Cycloclasticus pugetii PS-1: one gene and its partner. Each later gene encodes a partner of the first gene's protein in a complex. Links are inferred from orthologs where the notes say so. Each region holds a gene or a part of one and is shown in the gene's direction. Other genes may lie near its edges.

Region 1 (7,686 bases):
AACTGATGCAAGATAAAAAAATTAACGCATTATTGGTCACCGATAACAACCAACTGGTTGGTGCTCTTAATATGCACGATATGCTAAAAGCAGGGCTATCATGATTGAGCTAACTGATGATTTTCAGCAACGGGCACAAGATATCCGATGCGTTATTTTTGATGTCGATGGGGTGTTAACAGACGGAAAATTGTTTTTTGACCTAAAAGGCAATGAGTACAAATCTTTTCATGCACAAGATGGACAAGGCTTAAAACTACTCCAGCAAAATGATATCGATGTTGCCGTTATTTCTGGCCGCTCATCCCCCCTTGTCGAGCAAAGAATGAAAAACCTTGGCGTGACAAATATTTACCAAGGCCAAGAAAACAAAACCGCCGCGTTTAACCATTTACTAAAAAAACTTAACATTACCCCAAATCAAGTGGCGCACGTTGGTGACGACTTACCCGACTTAGCGCTAATGACACGAACTCGCTTAGCCATTGCCGTTAAAGACGCAAACCCATCTATACTTGGATACTGCCAAGGCCAAACAGAACGACTCGGGGGACACGGTGCCGCTCGAGAAGTCTGTGATACTATTTTAAGCATTCAAGACAAACTCACGCCTTCTGTGCAACTGTTCTGTGACACCTAACACCCTAATGAAACCTCTTAAAATCCTTGCCTTGGCTCTATTTGCCGCTGGCACTTGGTGGATTGCCTTCACACAAGAGCCAGAAGCGCCTGTACAAACGACAAAACCAGGGCATAAAATTGATTATTTTTTAAAACATTTTGAAGCCCTCAGCATGACCTTATCGGGCGAACCAAAACAACGAATAAAAGCAGAATACATGCAACATTTTGTTGATGACGACAGCACCGAGCTTACTCGCCCTATCATGACCATGTATTCACCAGACAAACCTGATTTGCACATTAATTCGGAGACTGGTTATTTATCTTCAGACGGTGAACTTGTTTTACTCAATGGTGCCGTAAACATCAGACGAGAGGCATTAAAAAATATTGCGCCACTTGAAATCGACACGCATAATCTACGCATTCAATTGCCCAACGATTTTGCAGAAACCGATGAGTTTGTGAAAATAAAATCTGGCACTAACGCCATTGAAGGCATGGGCTTACGTGCCCACTTTCGAGAACCCATTAATATTAAAATACTAGAACAAGTTCGAGGCCGCCATGAAATCAACTAAACAAACGCTTCTTTTTTTAACACTGACATTAATCTCAGTGACAACACCCTTGTGGGCGCTCAGTACAGATAAACAAAAACCGGTAGAGGTTGAGGCCGATAACTTTAATTTAGATGACGCGAAAAAAATTACCGTCTATTCTGGTAACGTTATTATCACCCAAGGCAGCATGGAAATTATAGCTGATAAAGTCACCATTTATGGCGTTCGCGGTACCACCGATAAAGTTATTGCCATTGGAAACCCAGTTAAATTCAAACAACAACCTGATGGTAACCAAGGACTTATTCGAGGTGAAGCTAATCGGTTTAACTACTTGGTAACCAAAGACACTTTGGTGCTATTAGACGATGCCACTTTATGGCAAAACGGTAACACCTTCGCCAGCGATCGAATTGAATACGACAGCAAGCGCTCTATCGTCAAAGCAGGTGATAAAAAAGCAGGCTCTAAACGTGTAAAAGTAACCTTAGAGCCTGCAAAAAAATAATGAGCACCTTAAAAACACATAATATCTGCAAACAATTCAATAATAGAAAAGTTGTTGATAACGTTAGTATTAACGTAAAAAGTGGTGAAGTTGTTGGTTTATTAGGCCCAAATGGTGCAGGCAAAACAACCTCTTTTTACATAACCGTTGGCCTCATTAAACCTGACAGTGGCGATGTCTTTCTTGATGACGAAAACATTACTCAAAGCCCTATGCATGTTCGCGCACGTCAGGGTCTTGGCTATTTACCACAAGAAGCCTCTATTTTTAGAAAATTAAGCGTAGAAGACAATATTCGCGCCGTTCTACAAACACGAAAAACACTCTCACCCGGCCAGCAAGAACTGGTTCTTGATGAGTTATTAAATGAGTTTGCAATCGATCAATTACGTACTCAAAATGCCTTAGCACTTTCTGGCGGTGAAAGACGCCGATTAGAAATAGCCCGTGCGCTAGCCACTGAACCTCGTTTTGTATTGTTAGATGAGCCTTTTGCCGGCGTTGACCCCATCTCTGTTATTGATATTCAAAAAATCATCCATCACTTGACCGAACGAGATATCGGTGTCCTCATTACCGACCATAATGTTAGGGAAACCTTAGGTACTTGTGATCGTGCATACATCCTAAATAATGGTCGTGTTATCACCGAAGGATCAGCTGAAGATATCTTAGAACACCGCGAGGTACGGGACGTTTATCTAGGGCATGAATTTCGCATGTAATTTCCAATTAAAAGTCATTCTTTTTGTTGAAATATGGGCTAAACTTACAACATGAGATGTCAGCAAGTTTTTAATTCTTTTGTACAACAGGCGGTATAAATGAAGCAGTCATTACAGCTTCGAATAGGTCAGCATTTAACAATGACCCCTCAATTGCAACAGGCTATTCGCTTGCTGCAATTATCGACAGTAGAGCTTCAACAAGAAATCCAAACCGTCCTAGATGGCAATATGATGTTGGAAGTTCCGGACGAAGAGCTTCCTGCTAATCAAGATGCTATAGACAAGAAAAATCTCCCCGCCGATGAAAAAACCAGCGAAGGTTCACAGGATCTTCTACCTGACGAGTTAGCCGTCGACACTTCATGGGATGACATTTACGACCTAACCCCCTCACCCGGACTTAATCAAGCTTCAGACAGTATCGCCCCTGACCCTGGTAGTATCAATTCTGCTAAGCAGACTTTACATGATCACCTGACGTGGCAGATGGAGTTAACCAATTTCTCAGATACTGACCGCGTCATAGCCACCACCATTATCGACAGTATCAACGACAACGGTTATCTAAATTCAAGCCCTGAGCTTATTCACCAATACCTGTCAGAGCAACTAGACAATTTAGATCTAGATGAAGTTATTGCTGTTTTACATAAAGTGCAATCATTCGACCCCATAGGTGTTGGAGCACTTGATTTACAAGATTGTTTGCTCATTCAATTAAAGCAACTGCCAGAAAATACGCCTCTTTTGTCACTTGCTATCGAACTGGTCAGCAACTGTATGCCAGCACTTGGCTCTCAAGATAGTACAAAACTTAAACGCCAGATGGGCGTTGATGACGATACATTAGGGCAGATTATTGCTCTTATTCAGCAGCTCGATCCACGACCAGGGTCAGGTGTTGAAGAAACCAGTACCGAATACGTCACACCTGATGTTTATGTTAACAAAGTAAAAGGTCGCTGGCAGGTTTCTATCAATGGAGAGATCGCGACAAATATTCGTATTAATCCTTATTACCAAACGCTGATTAAACACGGCGATAAAAGCACCGACACTCAGGCCATGAAAAACCACTTGCAAGAAGCGCGTTGGTTTTTAAAAAGCCTACAAAGCAGAAATGAAACGTTGATGTTAGTCGCACAAGAAATTGTTAACCGGCAGCATGAATTCCTTGAGCATGGCGCTATCGCCATGAAGCCGATGGTATTACGTGACATCGCTGAAACCGTTGAAATGCATGAATCAACCATTTCACGCGTTACGACAAACAAATACATGCATACACCCAACGGTATTTTTGAACTCAAGCATTTCTTTTCAAGCCATGTTTCAACTGACACAGGTGGAGAGTGTTCCGCTACTGCGATTCGAGCCTTTATTAAAGAACTTGTTAGTAACGAAAACCCTAAAAAGCCTCTTAGCGACAATAAAATTGCCGTTATACTGGGAGAAAAAGGCATTAACGTTGCGAGAAGAACGATCGCCAAATACCGCGAATCCATCTCAATACCCCCTTCTAGTCAAAGGAAGCGAATTCTTTGATTTTTTACCACCAAAACAGGAGAGTGATATGCAATTAGATCTATCTGGACACCACGTTGAAATTACCGATGCAATTAGAGAATATACAAATACAAAATTTGGTAAAATTAAACGTCATTTTGATAAAGTTATCGATGTACATGTTGTTTTATCCGTTGAAAAACTTGAACAAAAAGCAGAAGCGACTATTCAGCTAAACGGCTCAAAAATTTTTGCTGAAGATACGCAAGAAAACATGTATGCAGCCATCGACAACTTGGTTGACAAGTTAGATAGACAAGTTATAAAACACAAAGAAAAGACTAACGCTCACCGCTAATTAATTAAGGCCGACTTCACCGTCGGCCTTTTTACTGACTTATTATGAAATTTATTATCGTTAGTGGTTTATCCGGATCAGGAAAAAGCGTCACTTTAGATACCTTGGAAGACGCCGGTTTTTACTGCACGGATAATTTACCTGTTGCCTTATTATCAGATTTTGCAACATTGCTGACAGATTCAAAAAAACCTCTCTTTAGCAAAGCCGCTGTTGGCATCGATGCACGTAATGACCCGTCGTCCTTGGAGCAGTTCAGCGGTTTTATTGAACAACTAAAAAGCAATAATATCGATTATGACATTATCTTTCTTAGAGCCAGTAAAGGCAGTTTAATTAAGCGTTTTAGTGAAACTCGACGAAAACACCCCTTATCTGACAGCAATACCTCGTTAGATGAGGCGCTAGACTTAGAACTTAACCGACTTAGCTTAATCTCAAGTCATGCAAGCATCCAAATTGATACAACGCACAGCAATGTGCATGAGTTACGCGGAATCATTCGTGAACGTGTAAGCTTTGATAACAGCACAGGTTTGTCGCTTCAAGTCATGTCCTTTGGGTACAAACACGGGGCACCCAATGACGTCGACTTTGTATTTGATGCTCGATGCCTCCCTAACCCATATTGGGAACCAAGTTTGCGTGAATTCACCGGGTTAGACAAACCTGTTATCGAGTTTCTAGATGATAAACAACTCGTTCAAGATTTTCTTCAAGATACCGCTAAATTCCTGACTCGCTGGGTGCCAGAGTTTATCAATACAAACCGTAATTATTTATCCATTGCTGTAGGCTGTACCGGTGGACAACACCGCTCTGTTTACCTCACAGAAAAGTTAGCAAAATACCTTACTTCTCAAGCACTTAACGTAATCACTCGACACCGCGAATTAACCTAAGTCTATTCGGCCTTGACAGTTCGCATAAATAACAAAGCAGTCAACAAATGATTACGCTAGAATATTAGGTGTTTACAGTACCTGATTTTTATTATTGATATGTCAGCTTCTCCACAACATGAGAACACCCATGAGCACCTACGTTTACTCGCCGGTAACCTCGACAGCGGTGCTTTATCAAAAATTGAAGCCCAACTAAACGAACTTCATCCTGCTGAAATAGCTAACCTTCTCGAATCACTACCACTACAAAACCGACGTATTGTCTGGGAGCTTACCAACCCTGAACTAGCCGGTGACATTTTAGTTGAAGTAAATGATGAAGTACGCCTAGGGCTTATCGAACATACCGATGAAGACGACTTAGTTGCAGCTGTCGGCTCACTAGATACTGATGATCTGGCTGATATTTTTGAAGACCTTCCGAAGGTTGTTTTGCATCAGGTTGTCCGTGCCATGTCAAACCAAGACCGACGACGACTACAGTCTGTCATGTCTTATGATGAGGATAGCGCGGGGGGGTTAATGAACCCTGACATGGTCACTATTCGCCCAAATGTGGATCTTGGTGTGGTTTTAAGGTACCTAAGACAACGCAGTGAGTTACCGGCGAATACTGACAAATTATTTGTTGTCGATAGAGATGATCGTTATTTAGGTATTTTGAACATCTCAGACTTGCTGACAACCAATTCTAAAGCGTCGGTGAGCAACACCATGATCACTGACCAAAAAGCCTTACTGCCTACCTTATCTGCTAATGAGGTGGCCCTATTCTTCGAAGATTACAACCTCGTTTCAGCGCCTGTTGTTGATGAGGACAATCGATTACTTGGGCGCATTACCGTTGATGATGTTGTTGATGTTATTCGTGATGAAGCCGATCGCTCCTTGTTAAGCTTAGCCGGTCTAGATGAAGATGATGACATGTTTGCACCTGTCACAAGGAGCGCTAAACGTCGTGCAGTTTGGCTAGGAATTAATTTATTCACCGCTTTTCTAGCTGCTTGGGTTATCGGTATATTTGCAGCAACCATTGAACAGGTTGTTGCCCTTGCGGTTCTTATGCCAATTGTTGCCAGTATGGGTGGAATTGCCGGTAGCCAAACATTAATGCTGGTAATACGAGGCATTGCACTGAATCAAATTGGCACTACCAATGCTCGTTGGCTATTATGGAAAGAATTAGCCGTCGGTAGCTTAAATGGTATTCTATGGGCTTGCGTTGTCGCCGCAATAACTGGGTTTTGGTTTCAAAGCCAATCCCTCGGCCTTTTGATTGGTGTCGCTTTGGTTATTAACTTAATCGTTGCTGCACTGGCCGGCGCCACCATTCCGTTAACGCTAAAGAAAATGAATATAGACCCAGCTATTGCTGGGGGCGTTATTCTGACGACGGTCACCGACGTTATCGGCTTCTTTTCTTTCTTGGGCCTCGCAACCGTTTTTCTAATTTAAATAAGTCCAAACGCTGACTTACGAACCAGCAATGGTCATTTCACTAACTAAAATAGACCCTGTCCGCGTATTCCCTCTAAGGTCTACATCATTACCCACAGCAACAATAGATTGATAAATATCTTTTAAATTACCCGCTATCGTCACTTCTTCTACTGGGAACTGGATGACCCCATTTTCAACCCAAAAACCTGCGGCTCCTCTGGAGTAGTCACCGGTCATTGTATTCACTCCCTGACCTATCAATTCAGTCACTAGCAAGCCTGTATTCATTTCTTTAAGCATGCCATTAAAATCCAGCTCACCGGACTTAACGGTCAAATTATGTACGCCACCAGCATTAGCCGTGGTTTTCATCCCAAGCTTACGCGCTGAGTAACTACTTAAAACATAACCTTCGACTACGCCTGCTTTAACAATGTTCCTTGCCGATGTGGCCACACCTTCAGAATCATACGTTGCACTACCCATTGCTTGAGCTAACAAAGGCTGCTCATAAATATCAATAAATGAAGGAAAAACTTGCTGACCTAAACTGTCCAAAAGAAATGATGATTTGCGATATAAATTTCCACCTCTAATGGCTGATATAAAATGGCCGATCAGGCCACCGCTGACTTCAGCAGCAAACATAATAGGGCTTTTTCTAGTGCTAATGGCTTTAGCTCCAAGACGGTTTATGGTTCTTTTAGACGCCATTTCACCTACTTTTTTAGCATCATCCATTGCACTAGCCTGACGAGCAACGGTGTACCAATAATCGCGCTGCATAGTTCCATCACGTTCACCAATAACTGAGCAGCTCATGCTATGGCGACTAGCCGGATAACCATGATTAAACCCAAGGCTATTGGCTAGCACTCGGGTGCCCTCAAATGTTTGAATACTGGCACCCTCTGAGTTGCTAATGTCTTTATCATAAAAACGTGCGGCATCTTCACACCTTACCGCCATTTCAATGGCTTCATCCGCACTAATAGTCCATGGGTGATATAACGATAAGTCAGGAAAAGTTGTTGCCAAATACTGCTGTTCTGGC
Region 2 (5,602 bases), 110 kb from region 1 along the record:
AATACCTCAGCTATCATGATAAAAGAGGTACAGTCTTCTTGAGCAGGGGGCGCATCCATCACAACAAAAGATTGTGCCTGACATTTAACCCGAAAATAACGTCGAAAACTTGCATCACTTGAAGCAGGCTCACAACTAAAATCATCGGTTAAGAGAACCCCCGACAACCATTTAATTAAACGCTGCTTACGCTCATCTCTTACCATAAAAAATACTCTATCAGACCTAATTAACGCAGACCGAAAGTTGCGTGTTAATATATCGAAAAAATTACATGCTATCGTTGAAGATAAGCACCATTCTATGCGATTTTATACAACTTACGTTAGACTCAAGCAAAAAGGTTCAGCCATTATCTGCTCATACAAACACTTTCTTTTAGCCCTAGTGCTTTTATTGATGGCAAGCCAGGCATTTGGTTTCAGTAACTCTCAGTGGGATTGTAAATTAGCGAATGATGGTCAAACCTGGGATTGTTCCGCGTCTACCAAACCGATTGAAAAAAATGCCAAAGTAGATAGTCCGCAACAACCCTCTAAGGATCAAACAACCGTTGCAGACAACACGACTGATAAACCAGCGCCCCCCCCTGTTCCAAGGGTTCGAGTTGCTGGCCAACCAAAAGTCATACAAACAAACAAAAAAGCACCGACTCAGACTCAAGTCACAACATTAAAAAACACTGGCTCATGGGATTGCAAAACTGGTGAGAATGGAACTTGGGACTGCTCACAAACCAGCGCGCCTTCTACAATGGTAGCCACCCTAGATAATAGACAGAGCATTGCCTTGTATGATGATAATGCAGGCCGGGTTAGAAATAATGCGCTGTTTCATCAAATGGTTAGGCAACTTAAAGTTGACCCTTGGGACACTTGTGAAGTCACTACCGACTCACTTCGCGAAAGCAGAAACAGCATTCAGCAAAATCGTTTAAATTCTGAGGTAAACATACAATCAGACTACGCCGAAGTCCTTGATAAAAGTAATGCCAAATTTAGCGGCGATGTCTTGGTTAATCGTGCTGATCAATCTATTACCGCCGACCAACTGACATATAATAATCAACAAGAAAGCGCCTCTGCTTCAGGTGATGTTTTCTACCAAGAAAATGGTTTCGCCTTGCACAGTGACCAAGCTGAACTACAGCTTGCTAAGGATACCGGGCAATTTAAAAACAACCAATTTATTCTTGAAACCACACACGCTCGCGGCAGCACCCAAACAACAACACTGGTTAACCGTAATATCACCCAGTCAACAAACGTTACTTACACCACCTGCGCACCGAGTGTTAGTGACTGGGAGTTACAGGCAAGAACACTTGAGTTGAACAAGGAAACTGGTCGCGGAACTGGACGTGACGTATGGGTTGAAGTATTTGATATTCCATTGCTTTATACGCCTTACATTAGCTTCCCTATTGATGACCGACGTCAATCTGGGGTCTTGACACCGACCTTTGGAAGTTCTGACACAACAGGCGTTGATTTCTCTCTCCCTTACTATTGGAATATTGCGCCAAACTATGATGCAACTATTACTCCTCGCATCATGAGCAACCGAGGGTTTATGCTCGGAGGCGAATTTCGCTACCTAACAGGTAGCAGTGAAGGACAGGTATCTGCTGAAATTCTAAGCGATACAGAGACGAGCGACTTACGAGGTCAATTTTCATTACAAAACCAATCAACCATTACATCTCGTTTGAGCTCAGATATAGACTTAAACTACATCTCCGATGATGATTATTTTGAAGATTTTGGTAATAGCCTCATCAGCTCTAGTAACCGTTACCTAAAAAGCCAAGCCAGTTTAAATTACCGTGCCGATCACTGGAGCCTACTAACTAAAATAGATAACTATGACTCTATTGATGAATCCCTCTCTAGCACCGCACGTCCTCATCGCCGTTTACCTCAGGTGCTGTTTAATTTACGTGAAACAGACGTATTTGGTATCGCTAAAGTCGATATGCGCAATGAGTTTGTTTACTTCGACCATAGTTCAGATGTTGATGCCAAACGTGTAGACCTTCACCCAGGCATTAGCGTTCCTTTAAGAAACGCCAGTGGCTTTTTAACCCCTAGACTAAGCCTAAGACATACCGAATATCGGCTGAGCGATCAAGCCAGCACCATTAACAGCGGTCAAAGTAGAACGCTTCCAATACTCTCTGTAGACTCTGGATTGTTTTTTGAAAGAAACCTTAATTTTGCCAGTGGCATGATACAAACACTGGAACCACGCGTATATTATTTATACGTTCCCCATGAAGACCAAGATGATATTCCATTGTTTGATACCTCTGAATATGACTTTAGCTTTAATCAATTATTTAGAGAAAACCGTTTCTCCGGCGCTGACAGAGTAGCCGACGCTAACCAGCTTACCTTAGCAGTCACTTCACGTTTTATTGAGTCTAATACGGGTAATGAACGCCTAAGAGCCAGTATTGGTTCCATTGTTTACTTTGACGACCTAGATGTACAACTTAAACCAACCAACAAGCCTATTACCGACGATACTTCAGACTTAGTAACAGAAGTTTCCGCAAAAATCACAGATACATGGTCCGCTCGTTCAGCCTTGCAATACGACCCACATGCTGGCAAAACAGAAAAAGCAACTCTGGGTCTTCACTACCAAGATGGGGCAAATCGTTTATTTAACGCAACCTACCGTTCACGCTATGAAGGCACTACTGACTTCAGAGGAAACTCTAATGATATTGAACAAACCGACTTATCATTCAAATGGCCAATTAGCAAAGAATGGAGTACGGTTGGCCGCTGGAATTACTCACAAGAGCATAACCTAGCACTTGATACCTTCTTAGGGTTAGAGAAAGACACCTGTTGTTGGCGCTTAAGAGTCATCGCTAGGCGCTACGTTAACGACGCAATAGACGAAGAAGCTAAAGAAGGCATTTTCTTTCAATTTGAACTAAAAGGCCTTACCAGCTTTGGTGAAAAACTAGACTCTTTCCTTGAAGAAGGCATATTAGGCTACCAAATACCCGAGCAATAACGTTCAGAAAAATCACTCTCAACAGTAAATAGAAGGTTACATAATAGCAATCCAAATGTTATTTTAACCTTCTATTTAAGCCCCTTTTAACTTGTGAATCTTTCCATCATGAATAATCTTAATCGCGCTCTCTTTATTAATGCAATCGTGCTATGTAGCTTCCTTTCGCCTGCTGTCTTCGCACAAGAGTCTATGAACCGCATTGTCGCCATTGTTGATAAAGGCGTTATTTTAAAAAGCCAATTAGACGAGCAAGTTAAACAAACCTACCAACGCCTACCCGCTGAACAACGTGCCTCAATATCAAGAGACGATATTGAAAAACGCGTATTAGACCGTATGGTACAAACCGAACTACAACTACAAATTGCTAGACGAAGTGCAATGAAAATCTCTGACGCGGAAATCGAAGACTCCATGCAACGTATCGCAGCCGCCAATAAACTTTCAACAGAAGAATTTTTAGACGTTCTACAAAAAGATGGCGTTACGCTGAAGTCTTTTAAGAACTCAATTAGAGATCAGATGTTAGTCAGACGTGTACAAGCAAGTTATGTACATCATGAAGTTAAAGTTTCAGACCAAGAAGTCGCCAGTTTTCTAAACTACCTAGAACAAAGCGAAGGAGACCAGTCTACAGAGTATCATTTAGGACATATCCTCATTGCTACGCCTGAAAACGCATCACCACAACAAATAACAACCGCTCGTAACAAGGCAGAAAAAATTATTACTAGCCTTAAACAAGGAAAGAAATTCTCTACGCTGTCCATTGCAAATTCAGACGCCAGCAATGCATTGGATGGTGGTGACCTTGGGTGGATGAAATTAGCGCAAATGCCGTCATTATTAACGCCCTTCGTTGAGAAAATGCAAGTCAATGAGTTTTCAGACCCTATTGAAAGCCCTAGTGGGTTCCATATTATTAAACTGTTTGGGACACGTGGCCAACAAAAGGTAATGATTACTAAAACACATGTTCGTCATATTCTTATTAAAATTAATGCATTGATTACCGATCAAATTGCGCAGGACCGATTGCTTAATCTTAAACAGCGTATTGAAAACGGCGAAGACTTTGCTGCATTAGCAAGAACAAACTCCGAAGATAGAGGGTCAGCCATTAATGGCGGCGACTTAAATTGGGTGCAACCCGGTGCTCTGGTGCCTGCTTTTGAAGCCGCCATGAACACACTCGAGATCAATGAAATTAGCCAACCTGTACAAACCCAATTCGGCTGGCACTTAATTCAAGTGTTAGGTCGCGAGGAACAAGATAACACCCAACTGATGCGCGAAGCTCAAGCACGCTCTCAACTTCAAAAACGTAAAGCAGATGCTGCGATTGAGTCGTGGTTAACTAAGTTAAGGGATGATGCTTACATTGAATATCGCTTGGATAACTAATTATCTTTTTTATCCAGTGATCATGTAATCATGCCATTACCTCGAATTGTTATTACACCTGGCGAACCTGCCGGTATTGGGCCTGATATTTGTCTGCAAATCTGCCAGAAACCATGGCCCTGCGAGCTTATTTTTGTCGCTGACCCTAACCTGTTAGCCCGTAGAGCTACTGAACTAAACCTTTCCATCGACATTCAACAAGCAGACCTAAGGCAAGCCTCTAGCGCCCATAAACCCGGCACTATGAACGTGTTTCCAATTAAACTCGCTAAGCAAGAAATTAGTGGGCTCTTGGATGTCAGCAATGCCGCGTATATCGTTGAAACGCTCAAAGCCGCCGCTCAACTTTGTCTCGACAATCAATGCCAAGCACTCGTTACTGGGCCTGTCCAAAAGAGTGTTATTAATGATGCTCATATACCCTTTTCTGGCCACACTGAGTTTTTAGCTGATTATTGCGGCAGCTACCCAGTAATGATGCTAGCAACCAAAACCTTACGAGTTGCTCTTGCAACAACGCACCTTCCACTAAGCAATGTTAGCGCAGCCATTACCCCTACTTTACTGGAAAAAACGATTACAATTTTAAACCATGATCTTCAACGGCAATTTGCCATCGCCAACCCGCGAATCGCCGTCTGTGGGCTCAACCCCCATGCAGGTGAAAATGGTCACTTGGGCAATGAAGAAATTGACACCATTATTCCTTCACTTGAAAAATTACGCCTAAATAATATCTGCCTGACTGGCCCCCTGCCGGCTGACACCGCGTTTACACGACCCGTGCTTGAAAAACATGATGTGGTGTTAGCAATGTACCATGACCAAGGCTTACCAACCCTTAAGTTCTCTGGCTTTGGCGACGCTGTTAATATCACCTTAGGTCTACCAATTATTCGCACATCTGTTGATCACGGCACAGCTCTTGATTTAGCCGCTACAGGAAAGGCCAGCGCAAGCAGTTTAGCATCTGCTTTAGACACTGCCATACAACTCGCACAAAGGTCAACCCTTGAACAAACAACATAAAGCTCGTAAACGCTTCGGCCAGAATTTTCTACAAGATAGCCAAATTATTCACCAGATAATCATGGCCATAGACCCTATCGCCACTGAACACCTTGTTGAAATTGGGCCAGGGCAAGGCGCTATTACAGAACCACTC

Evidence for each region. The genes of interacting proteins can lie anywhere in the genome.
Region 2: lptA (region 1) and CYCPU_RS0109125 share a complex: the UniProt entries of both Escherichia coli proteins name them as parts of the lipopolysaccharide transport and assembly complex. The link is inferred for Cycloclasticus pugetii PS-1 from one-to-one orthologs.

Annotation. Positions count from the first base shown.
Region 1 is NZ_ARVU01000001.1:1,759,314-1,766,999, forward strand. What follows is about bases 1-2,943. They hold lptA (lipopolysaccharide transport periplasmic protein LptA), read left to right. Parts: upstream 1-1,191; coding sequence 1,192-1,695; downstream 1,696-2,943. Other genes in these bases: CYCPU_RS0108520 (KpsF/GutQ family sugar-phosphate isomerase), read left to right, coding at 1-104; CYCPU_RS0108525 (KdsC family phosphatase), read left to right, coding at 101-640; lptC (LPS export ABC transporter periplasmic protein LptC), read left to right, coding at 648-1,205; lptB (LPS export ABC transporter ATP-binding protein), read left to right, coding at 1,695-2,420; CYCPU_RS0108545 (RNA polymerase factor sigma-54), read left to right, coding at 2,520-2,943. Outside these bases: more of CYCPU_RS0108545, read left to right, coding at 2,944-3,968; hpf (ribosome hibernation-promoting factor, HPF/YfiA family), read left to right, coding at 3,997-4,287; RNase adapter RapZ, read left to right, coding at 4,332-5,189; mgtE (magnesium transporter), read left to right, coding at 5,289-6,647; metalloprotease PmbA, read right to left, coding at 6,666-7,686. UniProt on the Escherichia coli protein: Involved in the assembly of lipopolysaccharide (LPS). Required for the translocation of LPS from the inner membrane to the outer membrane.
Region 2 is NZ_ARVU01000001.1:1,868,639-1,874,240, forward strand. What follows is about bases 1-3,230. They hold CYCPU_RS0109125 (LPS-assembly protein LptD), read left to right. Parts: upstream 1-303; coding sequence 304-3,030; downstream 3,031-3,230. Other genes in these bases: CYCPU_RS0109120 (aminoglycoside phosphotransferase family protein), read right to left, coding at 1-206; CYCPU_RS0109130 (peptidylprolyl isomerase), read left to right, coding at 3,139-3,230. Also shown: more of CYCPU_RS0109130, read left to right, coding at 3,231-4,437; 4-hydroxythreonine-4-phosphate dehydrogenase PdxA, read left to right, coding at 4,468-5,466; 16S rRNA (adenine(1518)-N(6)/adenine(1519)-N(6))-dimethyltransferase RsmA, read left to right, coding at 5,450-5,602. UniProt on the Escherichia coli protein: Together with LptE, is involved in the assembly of lipopolysaccharide (LPS) at the surface of the outer membrane. Contributes to n-hexane resistance.